DNA from 2 places in the Paenibacillus sp. FSL K6-2862 genome. Region 2 is predicted to be linked to the other one. Evidence: riboswitches for the same ligand, from Rfam matches in the RefSeq annotation. Region 2 holds a riboswitch; the other holds the start of a gene.
What was found. A riboswitch is a leader RNA that binds a small molecule or an ion and turns the genes downstream of it on or off. The one in region 2 is predicted to bind glycine.

Region 1 (9,262 bases), 4.7 Mb from region 2:
CAAGTCATGAGCCTGTCCGAGTCACAGTATGGTGCGTTGATGAGTGTTACTGGAGCTGGATACATGGCGGGTTCTCTGCTGGTTTGGTTGTTCGCCAAACATTTGTCCATTCGCCACATGATGGGCGGGGGCGTGCTCTTGGTTGCGCTTGGTTATTTCCTGTTCGCTCGTTCGTTTTCGTTCGAACTTGCCGCATTCGCCTTTATTTTGCTCGGTTTGTGTTCGGCGCCAGCAAACACGGGACTGGTCACCTTTTATCAGAATAATATACCGGTAGACTTGATGGGGCGAATGAGCAGCGTACTTGGACTCATGCTGAGTGCATTGCAGGTCATTTCGATTTTGGTCATGGGTGTAGTTGCCGAAGTGATCTCTCTTCGAACGGTATATACGGTCGTTTCGGCAGTTCTGATGCTGGGTGCCCTTCTGTTATGGCTTACGAGCTGGCTTCCTTCAAGACAGTCAGTTTATAAGGATCACAGCTCTTCCTCAAAATCTCTCCATAGCTAGTCTATATCCTATTGGAAACTGAACGATTCCGTGGAAAGCTGCATATAATAGTAGAGGAATTTTGCCAAGATGATAATGATGCGTTACTTTTGTTGACATTACTTGTGTTGCATATTAATCTGTTATATGAATGATCAATCTTATAAGGACAACGTTTGATATGTGTTCAAGCGAATATATACGATACAGCGGATGAGAACGAGCGGGAGAGACCTCGGCAGGTCATTGGTTTCAGTAGGCTGCCAGGCACCGAAGGAGCAAGCCGCTGCGCACCCGGCGCAGGTGGTTAATCTCTCAGGTAAATGTACCATCGTTGGACGCAACTCTGGAGAGTGCGCGAATGCGCCACCCAAGGGGTATATGATGAGAAGGGTACCCCATGGGGGCGGCCTCTGATCATGAAACTCTCAGGTAACGAGGACAGAGAGAGGGCCTAAGGCCTTCTACTGTCCTTTTTTGATGTCATCATTCAGTAATGAAGGAACATTATGGTGCATGTCTGGATGGATAGGACGATATGGAGGGGTGCAGGATGCGATTTAAAGATGTTTTTTCAATTATTGGTCCGTCGATGACGGGGCCTTCAAGTTCACATACAGCTGGGGCAGCGAGACTGGGAAGAATTGCACGGCAGTGGCTGGGGTGTACGCCTGAACGTGCCAGGCTGACACTGTACGGCTCATTTGCCGATACGTATCAAGGTCACGGTACGGATCTGGCGTTAATTGGTGGTTTGCTTGACTATGTCACTGATGATCCGCGGATACCAGACGCCGAGGAATATGCTGAACAAGCGGGCATGGAGGTTGAGTTCTACACGAGCGGACTGCCTGCTCCACATCCGAATACGGTCAAAATTGAGTTGTGGCACGGTGAGCGTCAATGTTCACTCGTTGGTGCTTCGATTGGCGGTGGCAGCGTGTCGGTGCATACGTTAAATGATTTCCGGGTACAGATCAGCGGGGAATTCCCCACACTCGTTCTGCGTCATGCGGACAAGGCAGGGGTGCTTGCTTCCGTGACGTCTACGATCAGCTCCTCAGGGGTTAACATCGGTTATATGCAGGTAGACCGGAAAGCCCGGGATGGCGAAGCACTAACAGCGATGGAAATGGACGGAGCACCAAGTGGCGAGATGTTGGAACGCTTGCGTTCACTGGATCATGTGCTGGATATTCGCGTCATTGATTTGAAGAGAGGGGTTGATTCGGATGAGGTTTAAGCACTTGCATGAGTTGAATACGATCTGTACGGCTGAATCCAAAACCATTGCCCGGCTAATGATCGAGGAGCAGGTTCAGGAGACCAATACGCCGGAAGCGGACGTTGTGCGGCAGATGTCGGAATATTATCAGGTGATGAAAGAGGCTGTACGCAAAGGACTGACGGAGGACACCACTTCGCGCAGTGGCTTGACTGGCGGAGACGGCAAAAAGATGGCCGAATATATTCGCCAGGGCGAAACCTGCTCGGGTGACGCTTCCGCACTGGCAATGGCCTATGCCTTGTGTGTATCTGAAGTCAACGCATCGATGGGCCGGATTGTGGCAACACCTACAGCAGGTTCTTGCGGAATTATCCCTGGTGTATTCATCAGCTCCCAGGAGCGATTCGGATGGAGTGATGAGCATCTGGTGAACGGCTTATTCTGTGCAGGTGCAATTGGATATGTCATTGCCAATAACTCGTTTATTTCAGGTGCAGAGGGTGGCTGTCAGGCAGAAGTCGGTTCGGCGATCGGCATGGCTGCCGGTGCAATGGTGGAGCTGCGCGGAGGGACGCCGGAGCAGGTCGTTCATGCCGTAGGTCTCGCGTTAAAAAATACACTGGGCCTCATCTGCGATCCGGTCGCAGGGCTTGTTGAAATTCCATGCATCGTCCGCAACGGACTGGGTGCGGTAACGGCACTGGCTGCAGCCGATATGGCGCTGGCCGGGGTAAGAAGTGCCATTCCATCGGATGAAGTCATCGACGTCATGCTGGAAGTGGGAAGTGCGATGCCGAGCAGGCACCGCGAGACAGCGCAGGGCGGGTTAGCCCAGACGCCAACAGGCCGGAAAATGATGGAGAAGCTGGCGAAACCCAAAGCGAAGCGTGCGGAACCTGAAGCTGAGTCCGAACCACAGAACACGAAGGGTAATTCGAAAGAGCAGGCATAGAACGAATCTGATAGGTTAGGATCTATGACGGGAGAAAAACAGAGAAAAGCGTCCGCTGGCCTTTACAGGTCATGCAGGACGCCTTTTTTTTATTTGAAGAGCAAGAGCCTCAGCCTAACTCCGGGCTTTACAGGAGAAAGCTCATGTAATCTACAAGAATGAGGAATAAATATTTACCGTTTATCCTGACTGATATCCGTACTTAACACGGCATAACCGTATGCTGGCAGTTCAACAGCGAGAACATCGCCGTCCCTGGCCGTGCGGTGGTTACCGTCCAACAATTCGGTCCATTCTTCCGCACCCGCCTCGAATTCAATGATCGCCGTTTCCTCCGAACGATTGAACAGAACGAGAATGCGTTCATCTTCACTCTGCCGTTCGAGAATCAGCTGGCTTCCTTCAGGACGAGCTTGCAGGAATCGAACATGACCTTCTGCACGCAGAGCGGGATGGGTATGGCGAAGGGCGATAAGCTGCTGATAAAAGGTGAACAATTCACGGTCCTGCTTCGCCTCGTCCCACTCCATGCATTTCCGGCAGCCCGGATCATGGTCGCCATCCAGCCCGATCTCGTCTCCGTAATATATGCACGGCGTGCCCAGATAAGTGAACTGGAACAATGCTGCCAGTTTCATCTTGCGCTGATCACCTTCACACAGCGTCAGCAGCCTTGGCGTATCATGGCTATCCAGCAGGTTGAACGCTACTTCGCTGGCTTGCAGTGGATAACGTGACAGCTGCCGTCCGATGGAATTCGCGAACGTCTCGGCATTCATTTTATTTTTGACAAAGAAACCATTCACGGCATCGGTAAACGGATAGTTCATGGAAGCGTCGAACTGATCACCTTGCAGCCATGCCGAGGATTCATTCCAGATTTCTCCGAGAATATACGCCTCTGGATTCGCAGCCTTGACCACCCGGCGGAAATCGCGCCAGAATGCATCATCCACTTCGTCCGCAACGTCCAGCCGCCAGCCGTCCATACCCACTTCCTTGATCCAATACTCGGCTACCTTCAGCAGGTAGTCCTTCACCTCCGGATTTTCCGTGTTCAGCTTCGGCATGTGAGGTTCGAATCCAAAGGTCTCATACGTAGGTATGCCATCCTTCACATCCAGCGGGAATTCATGAACATGGAACCAATCCTTGTATTTGGACTTCTCCCCGTTCTCCTGTACGTCCACAAATGGGGCAAACGTCTTCCCGGAATGATTGAACACTGCATCGAGAAGCACTCGGATACCGCGTTCATGACACAGCTTGACCAAACGTTTCACGGTGTCTGCATCACCGAAATGCCGATCTACCCGGAGATAGTCCTCGGTATCATATTTATGATTGGTGGTTGCTTCGAAGATGGGGGTGAAATAAATGGCATTAATGCCTAGCTCACTGAGGTAGTCCAGATGATCCATCACACCCTGGAGGTCACCTCCAAAGAAGTTGGATGGTGTAGGCTCGCCGCCCCATGGTTCAACATTCTCCGGATTCAGTTCCGGATTGCCGTTGGCAAATCGCTCGGGGAAGATCTGATAGAAAATCGCATCCTTGACCCACTCAGGCGGCGTAAAGACTGCACCCTGGTGGATATAGGGGAACTGAAACATCTGCCCCGGATCGTCCGGTTCGTCTTCCTGAAAACCCGTTTCGGACATCCATATCTGCTCGTCTTCGCTTTTGAGCAAAAAGGAATATTTCAGACGATGGTACGGAGGCTTTATTTCACCTTCATAGTAGTCGAACATGGAATCTGAGGTGAACTTGGTTAAAGAGATCTGCTTTTTGGTATTTTCCCATGCGTATTTGTCGCCAGTCATGGCGTATACCTCGGTGAGATCATTCTTTTTGGCACGCAGGCGCAGGCGAACAGTATCTTTATCGTAGGCATATGCCCAGTTCCGTTTGGGTTGATGATAGATGGCTTCCAGCAGCATGTTCAAATTCCTCCCGTCTATTCACTTCATATGTACTTCATGGACATCAGGCATGGCATTTCTGTAGCTGAAGATTAAGGTATAATACTAATGAAAGTAACGGAGTAGTCCCTTTAGATGGTGCTTCGTTCATACATACAGCTTACTCCAATATGTTCAGATATATAATTAACCCAAAGGGTACAGAAAGGAAACGAATCTACGTATGAAAACAAAACTGTTATACATTGAGGACGATACGGAAATCGCGACATGGGTCAGGGCTGACCTGGAGGAACGCGGTTATGAGGTCATATGGCTGGGAAGCGGAGAGGGGGCAGCCGAAGCTGCCGGGGGCTGCTCACTCATTATTTTGGATGTCATGCTGCCCGGACTGGATGGATTTACGGTAGGACAGCGGCTGAAAAAGGAGCATCCTTCCGTGCCCATCGTCATGCTCTCGGCCAGAACCTCCATTGATGACAAGCTGCATGGGCTTGATTTTGCCGATGATTATGTAACCAAGCCGTTTCACCCCGATGAGCTCGCTGCACGCATTGAAGTACAGCTGCGCAAGGCAGGATCTACCGTTTCGTCCGATGCTGCCCTGAAGCTGGATCACCTGTCCATCTATGAGAAGGACAATCGGATCGTCAATGAGGAGACGGGGGAGGAGATCATTTTATCGGGAAAACAATTTCACATCTTCGCTTACCTGCTCAGGCATATGGGCATGATCCGTACGAAAGAACAGATTTATGAAGCTGTTTGGAACGAGCCTTATCTGGATGGGGATAAAACATTAATGGTACATATTCGCCATCTGCGCGAGAAGCTTGAACGGGATCCGGCCAATCCGTCGGTCATTCAAACTGTACGCGGGGTTGGATACCGTGTGAAGAAACCATGATCAGGTCGTTCAGTAAGCAAGAGAATCCGAAAGATGAGAGCGAAGGGAAAAAGAACGAAAAACGAAAGCTCCGATTCGGCCGCTCGCTGATGTCCCGTTACATCATTCTAATTTTATGCGCAGTGCTGTTCGTCCCTGTTGTACTTCCGATCACATCTGTCATTTATGTCGTGGTTGTCAATAACGTGAGCAAGGGCAACGCCGCTCCTTACGGTGACGTTACGCACATAAGCAATCTTTGGTCCAATGAATCGAAGAAGCTGGATCAGGCAACGCCTGCCAAGATCGACGATCGCATGAAGCAGTTACATGCCCAGTATCCCAAATCTTCAGTGTACAGAGTGGATGAGAATGGGAAAACAGCTTTTATACTTGGAGGTGAAGGCGTAGAAGTAGTTGAAACTCCGGCAAATGGCTCAACCCTGACTACTTTGAATTGGCCGCTGAATGATCAGAAAAAGGTAGAAACCCGTATTCCCGCAGTATGGGATGCTTCCTACACGATGGAATTCATGAAGGAGGCCGTCTACCGTGACCCGTTAACCGTCGTTTCATTTGTAGGTGGGGGCAATCAGGACAAAGGAAAAGGCTTCATGGTCATTGAAGTGCCTAGATACCTGCTCCAAAAATCCCAGAGCAACTGGCCGATGGAGCTCCTATATCTTGGTTTGCTGATGACGATTATTTTTCTCTTCTTCATTGTGATGTCCATTCTTTTTTTTGCACGGATTCGCAAACGGCTGATCCGTTTGCAGACAGCCATGATTACGCCAGGTAAGGAAGGCATACCGCTTCCAGTTGATATTCGCAGATCGGACGAGATCGGTCAGCTGGAAGACTCCTTCAATCAGATGGTGTATCAGCTGACCGAAAGCCGTCACAGGGAACGTGAGGAGGAACAGTTCCGCAAACGTCTCATTGCAGGACTTTCCCATGATTTGCGTACGCCACTAACGGTCATTCGTGGGCATATGCATGCTCTTCACAAGGAAGCGCTCAGCGATAAGGGCATCAGTTCATTGTCACGCATGGAGTCCAAGATGGATGATCTAAGCGGTCTTATTGATAACATGTTATCGTACAATCTGCTTGCGAGTGGTAAGTACACGCTGAAGCTGGAAGAGAAGGATGTTTTCCGGATCGTTAGGGAAACGGCCGCGGCATGGTACCCCGTATGGGAGAAAGAGCAGTTCGACATCGATATTGATCTGCCGGATGAGCCGCTGATCTGGCGTGTGGATGAACAGGGCATGCGTCGTATTCTGGATAACCTGTTTCAGAACGTGGTTCGGTATGCGGGAGACGGAAAATACATTGGCATATCCACTGAACGAATTCACGACAGAACAGCTCTGGTTATTCGGGATCAGGGTCCGGGTATGCAGCAAGAGGTGGGGGCGAAAGGTACGGGACTGGGGCTGTCCATTGTGGATCTGCTCGTCCGCGAGATGGGCCTGCGTAAAAAGGTGGATAGCTCACCCGAAGGAGTTCGGATATTTATCTATTGACCTAAGGTCTGACCTAGCACGATTTAAACTAAACTTAAACTTGGGACAACTTTAGTTTTAACCTTGGACGGTTACGATGATATCCGAGGTGATTAAACAGTGAGTGATAACATTATTCAAACGGCTAATTTATGGAAAACATATCGGGATCGTGCGGCGGTTCGCGAATTGGATCTGCATATCAAGAAGGGAGATATCTACGGTTTTCTAGGACCTAACGGCGCGGGTAAAACAACAACTATTCGCATGCTGCTGGGCTTGATCAAACCGACAAAAGGGGTCATTCGTGTCTTCGATAAAGACATTCGCAAGGATCGCATGGATATTTTGCGCCGTGTTGGTTCGCTCGTAGAGTATCCGTCTTATTACGGGCATCTGAATGCAGTCGAAAATCTAGAGGCATTGCGGCGGATCCTGAATGTACCCAAATCCAGAATTGCTGAAGTATTGTCCATAGTCGATCTGACGAGGGATGCAAAGCGTGCGGTTAAAGGATATTCACTTGGAATGAAGCAGAGACTCGGGATTGCAAGTGCCTTGCTGGGTCAGCCGGAACTGTTGATATTGGATGAACCTACGAATGGACTGGATCCAGCTGGCATTCAGGAGATCCGGGAGTTAATTAAACGCATGCCGCTGGAACATGGCATTACAGTATTGGTATCAAGTCACTTGCTCAGTGAGGTGGAGCAGATGGCTAGCCGCGTAGGTATTATTCGTGAAGGCAAAATGGTGCTTCAGGATACCATTGCAAACCTGCACAGCCAGACAGGCAGCTCTATCCGATTGACTGTTTCCGAGCCGGAAGAAGCCATGAAGCTGGCAAGAGAACAAGGGCAATTCGGTCAGCGTCAAGGGTCTGAGCTTACATTCCCATATATGGATAACAGTGCGATTGCCCTGCTTGTGCGCAGATTGGTTGAGCAAGATCACGCCATTTACCGGGTGGAGGAGCACCGACAGTCTCTCGAAGACCTCTTCATGCGGGTCATTGGTGAGGGGGCTATGGTATGACGGGACGTGCACTATCGTCGGACTGGCTCAAAATTCGTGGAAAAGGCATTTGGTTTCTTGTCTTCCTTGCACCCATCGGACTTACCTTAATGCAGGCTCTGAACTTTGGACTCCGTCTGGATTATCTAAAAGGAATATATGGTGATAACCTGTGGAATGGGCTTCTGGAGAATGTGGTTGTTTTTGTACCGTTAGCTTTAATGCTTGGCGCAACGATCCTGAGCTCCATGATTGCGAATGTTGAGCATGAGCAAGGTTCATGGAAGCAGCTTCTGGCAATGCCGATTCCGAGACCAGCAGTATATCTGGCGAAGTTCTTATTGGCATGTATACTGCTTGTGATCTCTTGTCTACTTTTGACTGCCGGAATCGTGATTCTGGGCCTCGTGTTCGGCTTCAATGCCGGAGACATTCCCTGGATTCAAGCATTCAAGCTGGGCCTGCTGCCACTGGCCGGGGCACTTCCTGTACTATCCATTGAATTGTGGCTAACGATGGTTGCCAAAAATCAGGCACTTCCGGTGACCTTGGGCATTGTACTTGCGATCACAGGCATGTTCGCACTTAGTATCTCACCAATGTTCCCGCTCGCATGGGCACAGATGGCATGGAATGGACCGAATCCATTCATGTACGCAGGGATGGGACTGGCTGCGGGTATTCTGATTATGCTGCTTGGAATGATGCATTTCAGCCGGAAGGATGTGGCTTAGCATGAACTTTGCTACGACGTATTTCCGAATCCTGTCCGCTGAACGGCTGAAAATGGGCAAGTCCCCCGTATGGCTTCTGATTCTGCTGAGTCCATTGTTAGCTTTGCTTATTGGGCTTCTCAGTGAGCCATCAGGACAGTGGGAAGTCCTGATGGGAACGATGGTCTTTTTGCATGGGATGCTGCTTATGCCGATCCTGACGGGGGTATTCACTTCATTTGTCTGCCGCTTCGAACATGCTGGTGGGGGGTGGAAGCAAATGCTGGTGCTGCCTCTCACGCGAACAGGCGTTTATGCAGGCAAGTTGACGATTGTCATATTGCTTCTGCTTTGTACCCAATTGCTGCTGCTGATATCCATTCTGATGGCAGGATGGATTCAGGGCCTTACCGAACCTGTACCGTGGTCGTTCATTATCGGCAAATTGCTGCTCGGCTTGTTCGCCTGCCTGCCCCTTGCCGGACTGCAAATGCTGGTTTCCCTGATATGGAGCAGCTTCGCAGCACCCCTTGCTCTGAATTTTGCCTTG
Region 2 (9,262 bases):
AGTATGTGAAAGCTAACGCTCCTTCTATCATCTCGCCAGTGATTTTCACCAACTTGCCCGAAGGCTCCACGGTGACCCTGAAGAAGAGTGGAGTACTGAAAATTGGCGATCAGCCAATCATTGAGATAAAATAAGAAGTGTTCCGACAATGGCAAGCAAGTGTAAATATATGCAATGCCTAAAATAAACTACTTGAAAGTGAGATGATTGTAATGCAACAAACATTCAGAATTACAGACGAAGATGGTATCCACGCACGTCCGGCGACAGCCTTGGTTAATACAGCTAACAAATTCAAAGGTGCAGAATCCTTTGCAGAAGCTAATGGTAAAAAAGTAACACTGAAATCCATCCTGGGCGTTCTGTCCCTCGGTCTGGAACAAGGTGACACGATCAGCATCATCGTTGAAGGCGAAGGCGAAGCTGAAGCTCTTCAAGCTCTGACTGACGTTATGGTTAACGAAGGGCTGGGCGAAATTAATGCTTAATGTTTCCGGGATCGCGGCTTCGGCGGGTATTGCTATCGCCAAGGCGTTTATCTTGGAGCATCCTGATTACTCTGTAGAAAAACGCCAAATCAACGACGTTGACGCAGAGATCGCAAAACTCGACTCAGCACTGGGCAAGTCCCAGTCTGAGCTTGAGGCGATCAAAGAGCGTACTTTACAAGAGCTTGGCGAGAAAAAGGCTGAAATCTTTGCTTCCCATTTGCTCATTCTGAATGACCCGGAACTGATTGATCCGGTAAAAGCAAAAATTGCTGATGAAAAAGTGAATGCAGAATTTGCACTCAACGAAACGGCATCGCAATTCATCTCCATGTTCGAGAACATGAAGAGTGCTTACCTGCAGGAACGCGCTGCAGATATGCGTGACGTAACCAAACGTGTGCTGAATCACTTGCTTGGTATCGACTTCATGAGTCCGGCTGAGATCAGCGAGGAAGTGATTGTGCTGGCGGAGGATCTGACGCCTTCCGATACAGCTCAATTGAACCGTCAATATGTAAAAGGTTTTGCAACCAACATTGGCGGACGTACTTCCCACTCTGCAATCATGGCTCGTTCTCTTGAAATCCCGGCTGTTGTGGGAACCAAAGACATTCTGGCTCAAGCCAAACAAGGCGATATGATTATCGTTGATGGCTTGGACGGTCATGTTCTGGTTAACCCAACAGATGAGGTAATTGCGGAGTATCGTTCCAAACAGGAACAATATGATGCACAACGTGCCGAGTGGAGAAAACTGCGTGACGAACCAACTGTAACGGTGGATAACGTTCATGTGGAACTGGCAGCTAACATTGGTACGCCGAATGACGTTACTGGTGTTCTGGAGAACGGTGGAGAGGCTGTAGGCCTGTACCGTACCGAGTTCTTGTATATGGGCAGAGACAAACTTCCTTCCGAGGATATTCAGTACAATGCTTACAAAGCTGTACTCGAAAAAATGGAAGGCAAACCTGTCGTTGTTCGTACACTCGATATCGGTGGAGACAAAGAGCTTCCATATCTGGATCTGCCAAAAGAAATGAATCCATTCCTTGGTTTCCGTGCAGTTCGTCTGTGTCTGGACCGTCTGGATATTTTCCGTACACAATTGCGTGCATTGCTGCGTGCAAGCGTACATGGCAACCTGCGTGTCATGTTCCCAATGATCGCAACACTGGGTGAATTCCGTGAAGCGAAAGCGGTCCTGCTCGAAGAGAAGGAGAAGCTGGTAGCTGAAGGGATTGCTGTTTCCGACAGCATTCAACTGGGTATCATGGTCGAAATTCCTTCGACTGCGGTTCTTGCGGATCAATTCGCCAAAGAGGTTGATTTCTTCAGTATCGGAACGAACGATCTGATTCAATACACCATGGCTGCTGACCGTATGAACGAGCGTGTATCCTATCTGTACCAACCATACAACCCTGCTATTCTGCGTCTGGTGAAAATGGTCATCGATGCAGCACATCGCGAAGGTAAATGGGTTGGCATGTGTGGAGAGATGGCGGGAGACGAAACAGCAATTCCATTGCTGCTTGGTCTCGGACTGGATGAGTTCAGCATGAGCGCAACATCCATCCTGCCAGCTCGTAGCCAGATCACCAAGCTGTCCCGTGCGGACATGCAGGAACTGGCTGCTAAAGCGCTGGACATGCAAACTGCTGAGCAAGTGGTTGAATTGGTTCAAAGCATCAAAGCGTAAGTTTGCGAGGGTTTTCCTCCGGATTTTAAGGTCTTTTCTTTTTCCGATGAATGGGCTGCAGGAATGCAGCGATATTGCCGGTATCTGCGAACTGCGGATGCCGGCTTTTTTTGCGGGCTAATTTAGGATTATATGGAATGAGATAGAGAGCGTTCGGGCGTGCGACATCTGCAATTAAAAAACGGCTTCAGCTGACGTTGAAATATCAGCTGGAGCCGTTTAGTTGAATGGCTGGGTATTAACTGCACGCGCAGTTCAATACAGGTTTACGTGCTGCTGTGGTCTCATCCAGACGGGTAACCGGCGTGCCATAGGGGGCATTGAGTACCAGTTCAGGTGTCTCTTCTGCTTCCTTGGCAATGCGAATCATCGTATCGATAAAGCCATCCAGCGTTTCTTTGCTTTCTGTTTCCGTTGGTTCAATCATGATACATTCCTCTACGTTGAGCGGGAAGTAGACGGTTGGCGGATGATATCCGAAATCAAGCAGCCGTTTGGCTACATCCAATGTTCTTACACCATATTGCTTCAGCCCCCGGCCAGACATGACAAATTCATGCTTACATACCCCTGGGTACGGAATTTCGTAATAAGGTGCAAGACGTGCCATCATATAGTTTGCATTGAGTACGGCACATTCGGATACCCGGCGCAAGCCTTCAGGTCCATACGTACGAATGTAGGCATAGGCACGTACCAAGATACCGAAGTTGCCGTAATACGCTTTGACCCGACCAATCGATTGATCTCCTTCCCGATCCAGGGCGTATTGTCCCTGTTCGTTCTTGATCACCATCGGTTTCGGCAGGAACCGAATCAGACGATTTTTTACGCCGACGGGTCCCGCACCAGGACCACCTCCGCCATGCGGAGTACTCATCGTTTTGTGCAAGTTCAGATGCACGACATCAAAGCCCATGTCCCCAGGACGGGTAATACCCATAATGGCATTGGAGTTGGCTCCGTCATAATAGAGAAGGCCACCAGCTTCATGCACGATGGAGGCAATCTCCTGAATGTCCTTTTCAAACAATCCCAGGGTATTTGGGTTGGTCAGCATCAAGGCTGCGGTATCGGAACCTACGGCCGCACGCAGTGCATCCAGATCGACCAGACCGTCCGCACGGGATGGAATGGTTACCGTCTCAAAGCCAGCCACGGTTGCACTTGCCGGGTTGGTGCCGTGTGAAGAATCCGGAACAATGACTTTGGTCCGCTGTTCACCACGACCTTCGTGATAGGCACGAATCATCATGAGGCCGGTCCATTCACCATGTGCACCAGCAGCTGGTTGCAGGGTCACCGCGTCCATGCCAGTCAGACCTGCAAGGTCATTTTGCAACGTATACAGAAGTTCAAGTGCACCTTGAATACTGGATTCATGCTGATACGGATGGATTTTAGCAAATCCATTGTAGCGAGCTACATCTTCGTTAATCTTCGGATTGTACTTCATTGTACAAGAGCCGAGTGGATAGAATCCATTATCTACCCCGAAGTTCCGGCGAGAAAGGGCAGTATAGTGACGAATGACATCCACTTCAAATACCTCAGGCAGTGCAGCTGCTTCCGAACGCAGCATTTCCCGGGGAATCAAGCTGGCGGGATCTTGACGCGGAACATCGCATTCGGGCAGGGAGTAAGCGACACGCCCCGGGCTGCTCAGTTCAAAGATCAGCGATTGCTCTGGAGCAGGCGATGCTGCTTGTGTCATTTGTTGCGTGCTGGTTTCGGCTTGCGAAGGAGCTGCCGTTTCCGGCTGTCCTTGGATGGTTGTTATTTCCTGAGTCACAGCGATCCCTCCAATACACGTGCGAATTCGTCAATCTCTTCCTTGCTGCGACGTTCCGTAACAGCGACCAGCATATGTCCGGCAAGCTCCGGGTAATCCCGTCCTAGTTCATATCCACCGATGAAACCGGCATCCAGCAGCTTCAACTGAAGGGCATCGATGTCTGTCCCTTCAGGCAGCTGGATGACAAACTCATTGAAGGTAGGTGCATTAAAGGTCAGGCTGACTTCAGGAATTGCTGTCAGTGCTTGAAGAGCATAATGACTCTTTTGCAAATTCAGATCAGCCACATCAATCATGCCCTGTCTTCCCATGGTAGACATATACACCGAAGCGCTTAGGGCAAGCAATGCCTGGTTGGAGCAAATGTTGGAAGTCGCCTTTTCGCGGCGGATATGCTGTTCACGTGCTTGGAGTGTCAGTACAAAACCACGTTTGCCGTTGCGATCCGTTGTCTGGCCAACAATTCGGCCGGGAATCCGGCGCATATGAGCCTGGGATACAGCGAAATATCCACATGTAGGACCACCGAGCGAAGCGGAGATGCCAAGCGGCTGTGCATCACCGACAACGATGTCGGCACCCAGCTTGCCTGGAGCTTCGAGCATACCAAGCGCCAGCGGATTTGCGCTGACTACAAGCAGACCCTTGTGCGCATGCGCGAGGTCTGCAGCCTGTTTTACATTTTCCACGGCACCGAAGAAGTTCGGGCTCTGGATCATGACGGCTGCGGTATCATCCGATACGGCCGCTTGAAGGGCATCCCAATCGGTCACCCCGTTCTGATAACCAACCTCGACAATCTCCAAATTCAGACCGTGTGCATAAGCCTTTAACACTTGACGGGCTTCGGGATGAACGGTACGAGATACGATTAGCTGTTTGCGGCGTGTTGCCGCAGCGGCCAGATTCCCTGCTTCTGCAAATGCGGTCGCACCATCATACATACTCGCATTGGCTACAGCCATTCCAGTCAGTTCACAGATATACGATTGGAATTCGAAGATCGCCTGGAGCTCGCCCTGACTGATTTCGGGCTGATATGGCGTATAGGCAGTATAGAACTCGGAACGGGAAATGACATGATTAATAACGGAAGGGATGTGATGATCGTAAATGCCTGCACCCAGGAAACTGGCGTGTGTCTCAAAATTGGCATTCGCGCCGGCTTGCTTAGACATATGACGTGTCAGTGTGTATTCATCCAGTTTGGAGGAAACAGGCAGCTCGCCTTGATAACGAATCTCCTGCGGAATGTCCTGGAACAGATCTTCAATCGTGTCCACACCGATGGTTGCGAGCATGGCGCTCTGATCCTGTTCAGTCATGGGAATGTAGCGGTGCTTGCTCATGCTTGCTCAGCTCCTTGGGTAGGTGTCTTTGACGTACGTGTCCGTTTATGAAAAGGGGTCTTCACAACTTCGGCTTTCAGCTTTTTGCCGCGAATCTCAATCTCGAGCGGGGTGCCGAGTGCAGCATATTGGCTATTAATTAGGGCGAGCCCCAGATTGCGCTTCAGCGTAGGGGACTGTGTACCGGTTGTTACTTCCCCGATCTGCACGCCTTCTGCGTAGATAGGATAGTGGGGACGTGGAATCCCGCGTTCCAGCACTTCAATGCCGACCAGTTTGCGGGCAGGTCCATCATTCTTTTGCTGCAATAGCGCTTCGTGTCCGATAAAAGGTCCGGCATTCAGCTTCACAAACATGCCAACGCCTGCTTCCAGCGGTGAAATGGTCGGCGACAATTCCTGTCCGTAGAGGGGCAGCTTCGCTTCGAATCGAAGTGTATCCCGGGCACCAAGTCCAGCCGGAACCAGTCCGTGGTCAGCACCCGCCTCCATCAATCCGTTCCAGACCTTAGGGGCCTGATCTGCCTGTACGTATAGTTCGAAGCCGTCTTCTCCGGTATAACCGGTGCGGGACAGCAGCAGTTTTACACCACAGACCTCAGCATTCTGTACAAAACGAAAAGGCTCGATTATGGATACGTCGGTATCAGTAACTTTTCCGATGGTGTCTGCAGCAAGCGGGCCCTGTAGAGCCAGGAGAGCTGTTTCCGCGGAGTCATTCGTCATGCTCACCCCAGGGACCATGTGCTCCTGCAGCCATGCCCAGTCATTGTCGATATTGGAGGCATTCACGACGAGCATATAATGCTGATCTTCCAGCTTGTATACGAGCAGATCGTCCACTACGCCACCGTCCGGGTAACACATTAACGTGTATTGTGCCTGGCCGGGGACCAGGGTGGTCACGTCGTTGGTCGTCAGTTTCTGCAAAAATGCTTCGGCCTGTTCACCCTGCACCGTGAATTCACCCATGTGGGATACATCGAACAGTCCAGCCCGTTCGCGCACCGCTTCATGTTCCTTCTGAATCCCGCTGAATTGCACCGGAAGCTCCCAGCCGCCAAAATCGATGCACCGTACACCTTCATATTGCTGATAAAGTGGATAGAGTGGAGTTCTAAGCAAATTGGACATCAAATCACCTCGTTATGGCCGCTACCGGGCCGAGTGTATAACATGAATGATGCGTTCTTTTCTTGGATAAGTATGATTAAGGCTGCGCTGATGACAGCGCCGGCTCGATCCTGACTTTCGTTTTTTTGGGAAAAAGGAAAAGGACAGGCCAAAGAACCGGCATGCCAGAAGCACGCTGTATTCTTAGGCTCTGTCCTTGGTACCTGAGAGTTACCCCGCCAATAAGTTGCAGCAGGTTTCCCCTTGGGTGATCAAAACGCCCCATACAGGGCGAATAGATGCTCTCCAGAGTTGCGTCCCGTAAAAGTCCTTTTGCCTGAGAGATTCACCTCCCGCTTGTCGGGTGGTTTACTCCTTCGGCGTTACCGCATGCATCCAAGAGTTGGGCGTCACGGGTAATCTCTCCCTTTACATTCATCCGCGGGTGATGCACACAACAATTAACATTTACTCTCTCATTAAAACGTGAATCCACTATCGATGTCAAGAACGATATCACGAAAATTAATAAAAAACCGAATAATATTTATTAGTTTATTATTATTGTTCGTGTATATAAAAAGAGTGCGCTTACTATTCTAATATTACCCATTATATGTAGAGTGAGGGTGTTTGCGTTACAGGCTGTAATCATCAAAAATCAAATAATTTGTGAGGTATCTTGACATTTCATTCAAAAATATCTTACGCTATGTTCTGGGAAAAAGGTTGGCCGAAGGACGCATGCACTCATTAATGAAAAGCGAGGCGGATATCGATGAGCGAATTGAAAAGTGATTTCCTGTACAGTGAAGAGCACGAGTGGGTGCAAACCGTAGGGGAGGATACTGTACGGATCGGCATTACCGAGTTCGCGCAGCATCAGCTGGGTGACATTGTGTTTGTGGAATTGCCTGACCTTGAATCGGATGTAAAAGCGGAAGAAAGTATTGGTACGATTGAATCCGTTAAGACGGTTTCAGATTTGTTTTCTCCGGTAAGTGGTTCCATTATTGCCGTGAATGAAGCACTGCAGGATGCACCTGAACTCGTCAACAGTTCGCCTTACGAAGAAGGCTGGATGATCGAGATTCGTGTTGAAGGTGATTTGACAGCAGCGTTGTCTAAACTTATGAATGCTGATGCATATCGTAAGCAAACCGAGGAGTAGAATATATTTGCACTAAATAACCTTTATTAATCTATGATTTTTTATACATTGGACGGTCGTGCACGTCTTCAGAGTCTGTGTGAGCCTTAAAGCTCATGCAGGCTTTTTCGTGTTCTGAAAGACAGGATTGTTGCCAGATGAGGTACTTGAACAGGATGGAATAAGGCTGAAACGCACAAGCTATATTATAGAATCCAACACCGTAAATGATATAAGTCACACACGAAAAAAGCTAAGTATATCAATGGTTAGAACCCTCTCATCACCATAAAAACGATTACATAAACACAATGTTGTCATCAATGATCATGACGAAAGTACGCTTTCATTTCGTTGAACCGGAGACCAATCTGGCTTAGGATAACAGCAGGGGAGGAATGATACCCCTTTCATAAATGATAACTACTTGATCCGAGGAGGATAATACAATGAGTAACTTGGACCAAACGTCCAATTCCAAAGGCGGTCTCCGGGTAGGCGTTCAGCGTTTTGGCCGATTCCTGAGTGGTATGGTTATGCCGAATATGGGTGCATTTATTGCCTGGGGATTAATTACGGCACTCTTTATTGAAAAGGGCTGGTTCCCTAACGCGGATCTGGCACTGTTAGTAGATCCGATGATCAAATATTTGCTGCCGCTGCTTATCGGTTACACTGGAGGTACGATGGTGCATGGCCAGCGTGGTGGTGTCGTTGGTGCCATCATGACTATAGGGGTTATCGTCGGCAGTGACATTCCGATGTTCCTGGGTGCCATGATTGCCGGACCACTGGCTGCATGGATCATCAAAAAGTTTGATAAAGCCGTCGAAGGCAAGATCAAGGCAGGGTTCGAGATGTTGGTTAATAACTTCTCAGCCGGTATTATCGGTGGTATCCTGGCGATCATTGCACTGCTGGGTATCGGACCTGCTGTAGAAGGAATTAGCACCGTATTATCGGCTGGTGTACAGGGGCTGATGAATCTGGGATTGCTCCCACTCGTCAACCTGATCATTGAACCAGGGAAGGTATTGTTCCTGAACAATGCAATCAACCACGGCATTCTAACACCGATTGCAACAGATCAAGCGAGAGAATTGGGTCAATCCGTATTATACATGCTTGAATCGAACCCGGGTCCCGGACTTGGTATCCTGCTGGCTTACTGCTTCTTCGGTCGTGGAACAGCAAGATCTTCCGCACCGGGTGCGGTTATCATCCACTTCTTCGGGGGAATTCATGAAATTTATTTCCCTTACATTCTGATGAGACCGATTCTGATTCTTGCGGCAATCGCAGGTGGCGTGGCAGGTACAGCAACCTTCATGCTTACCGGAGCAGGACTGGTTTCAGCACCTTCACCGGGTAGTATCATTGCATATTCCCTGTTAACGCCAAAAGGTGGATATCTGCCGATGCTCGCCGGGGTGGCTGTGGCCGCTATCGTTTCCTTCCTGGTTGCAGCACTGCTGCTGAAAACAGGTAAGCAAAAAGAAGAAGATCTGGAGTCTGCAGCGAATCGCATGAAAGACATGAAGAGCCAGGGCAATACAGCGAATGCTGCTGTTACAGCAGATAATCGTGAAGCAGACAGAGCCGCGGATTTGGCTTCTTCAACTGTGAAAGCAAAAACCGATGTGAAGAAAATCGTCTTCTCCTG

Region 1: it holds a riboswitch for glycine, as region 2 does, so the genes downstream of both, sdaAB (L-serine ammonia-lyase, iron-sulfur-dependent subunit beta) here and gcvT (glycine cleavage system aminomethyltransferase GcvT) in region 2, are expected to answer to the same signal.

Annotation. Positions count from the first base shown of each region.
Region 1 covers NZ_JBBOSN010000001.1:468,577-477,838, forward strand. The annotation lists gene MHB82_RS02275 (MFS transporter) at 1-510, shown strand, start outside; glycine riboswitch at 704-829, shown strand; glycine riboswitch at 834-936, shown strand; gene sdaAB (L-serine ammonia-lyase, iron-sulfur-dependent subunit beta) at 1,043-1,732, shown strand; gene sdaAA (L-serine ammonia-lyase, iron-sulfur-dependent, subunit alpha) at 1,722-2,669, shown strand; gene MHB82_RS02290 (alpha-glycosidase) at 2,843-4,609, opposite strand; gene MHB82_RS02295 (response regulator transcription factor) at 4,815-5,498, shown strand; gene MHB82_RS02300 (HAMP domain-containing sensor histidine kinase) at 5,495-7,006, shown strand; gene MHB82_RS02305 (ABC transporter ATP-binding protein) at 7,106-8,020, shown strand; gene MHB82_RS02310 (ABC transporter permease) at 8,017-8,733, shown strand; gene MHB82_RS02315 (ABC transporter permease) at 8,735-9,262, shown strand, end outside.
Region 2 covers NZ_JBBOSN010000001.1:5,177,077-5,186,338, reverse strand. The annotation lists gene ptsG (glucose-specific PTS transporter subunit IIBC) at 1-134, shown strand, start outside; gene MHB82_RS23400 (HPr family phosphocarrier protein) at 213-488, shown strand; gene ptsP (phosphoenolpyruvate--protein phosphotransferase) at 481-2,193, shown strand; gene gcvPB (aminomethyl-transferring glycine dehydrogenase subunit GcvPB) at 2,432-3,907, opposite strand; gene gcvPA (aminomethyl-transferring glycine dehydrogenase subunit GcvPA) at 3,982-5,337, opposite strand; gene gcvT (glycine cleavage system aminomethyltransferase GcvT) at 5,334-6,470, opposite strand; glycine riboswitch at 6,659-6,761, opposite strand; glycine riboswitch at 6,765-6,888, opposite strand; gene gcvH (glycine cleavage system protein GcvH) at 7,228-7,620, shown strand; gene MHB82_RS23370 (PTS mannitol transporter subunit IICB) at 8,049-9,262, shown strand, end outside.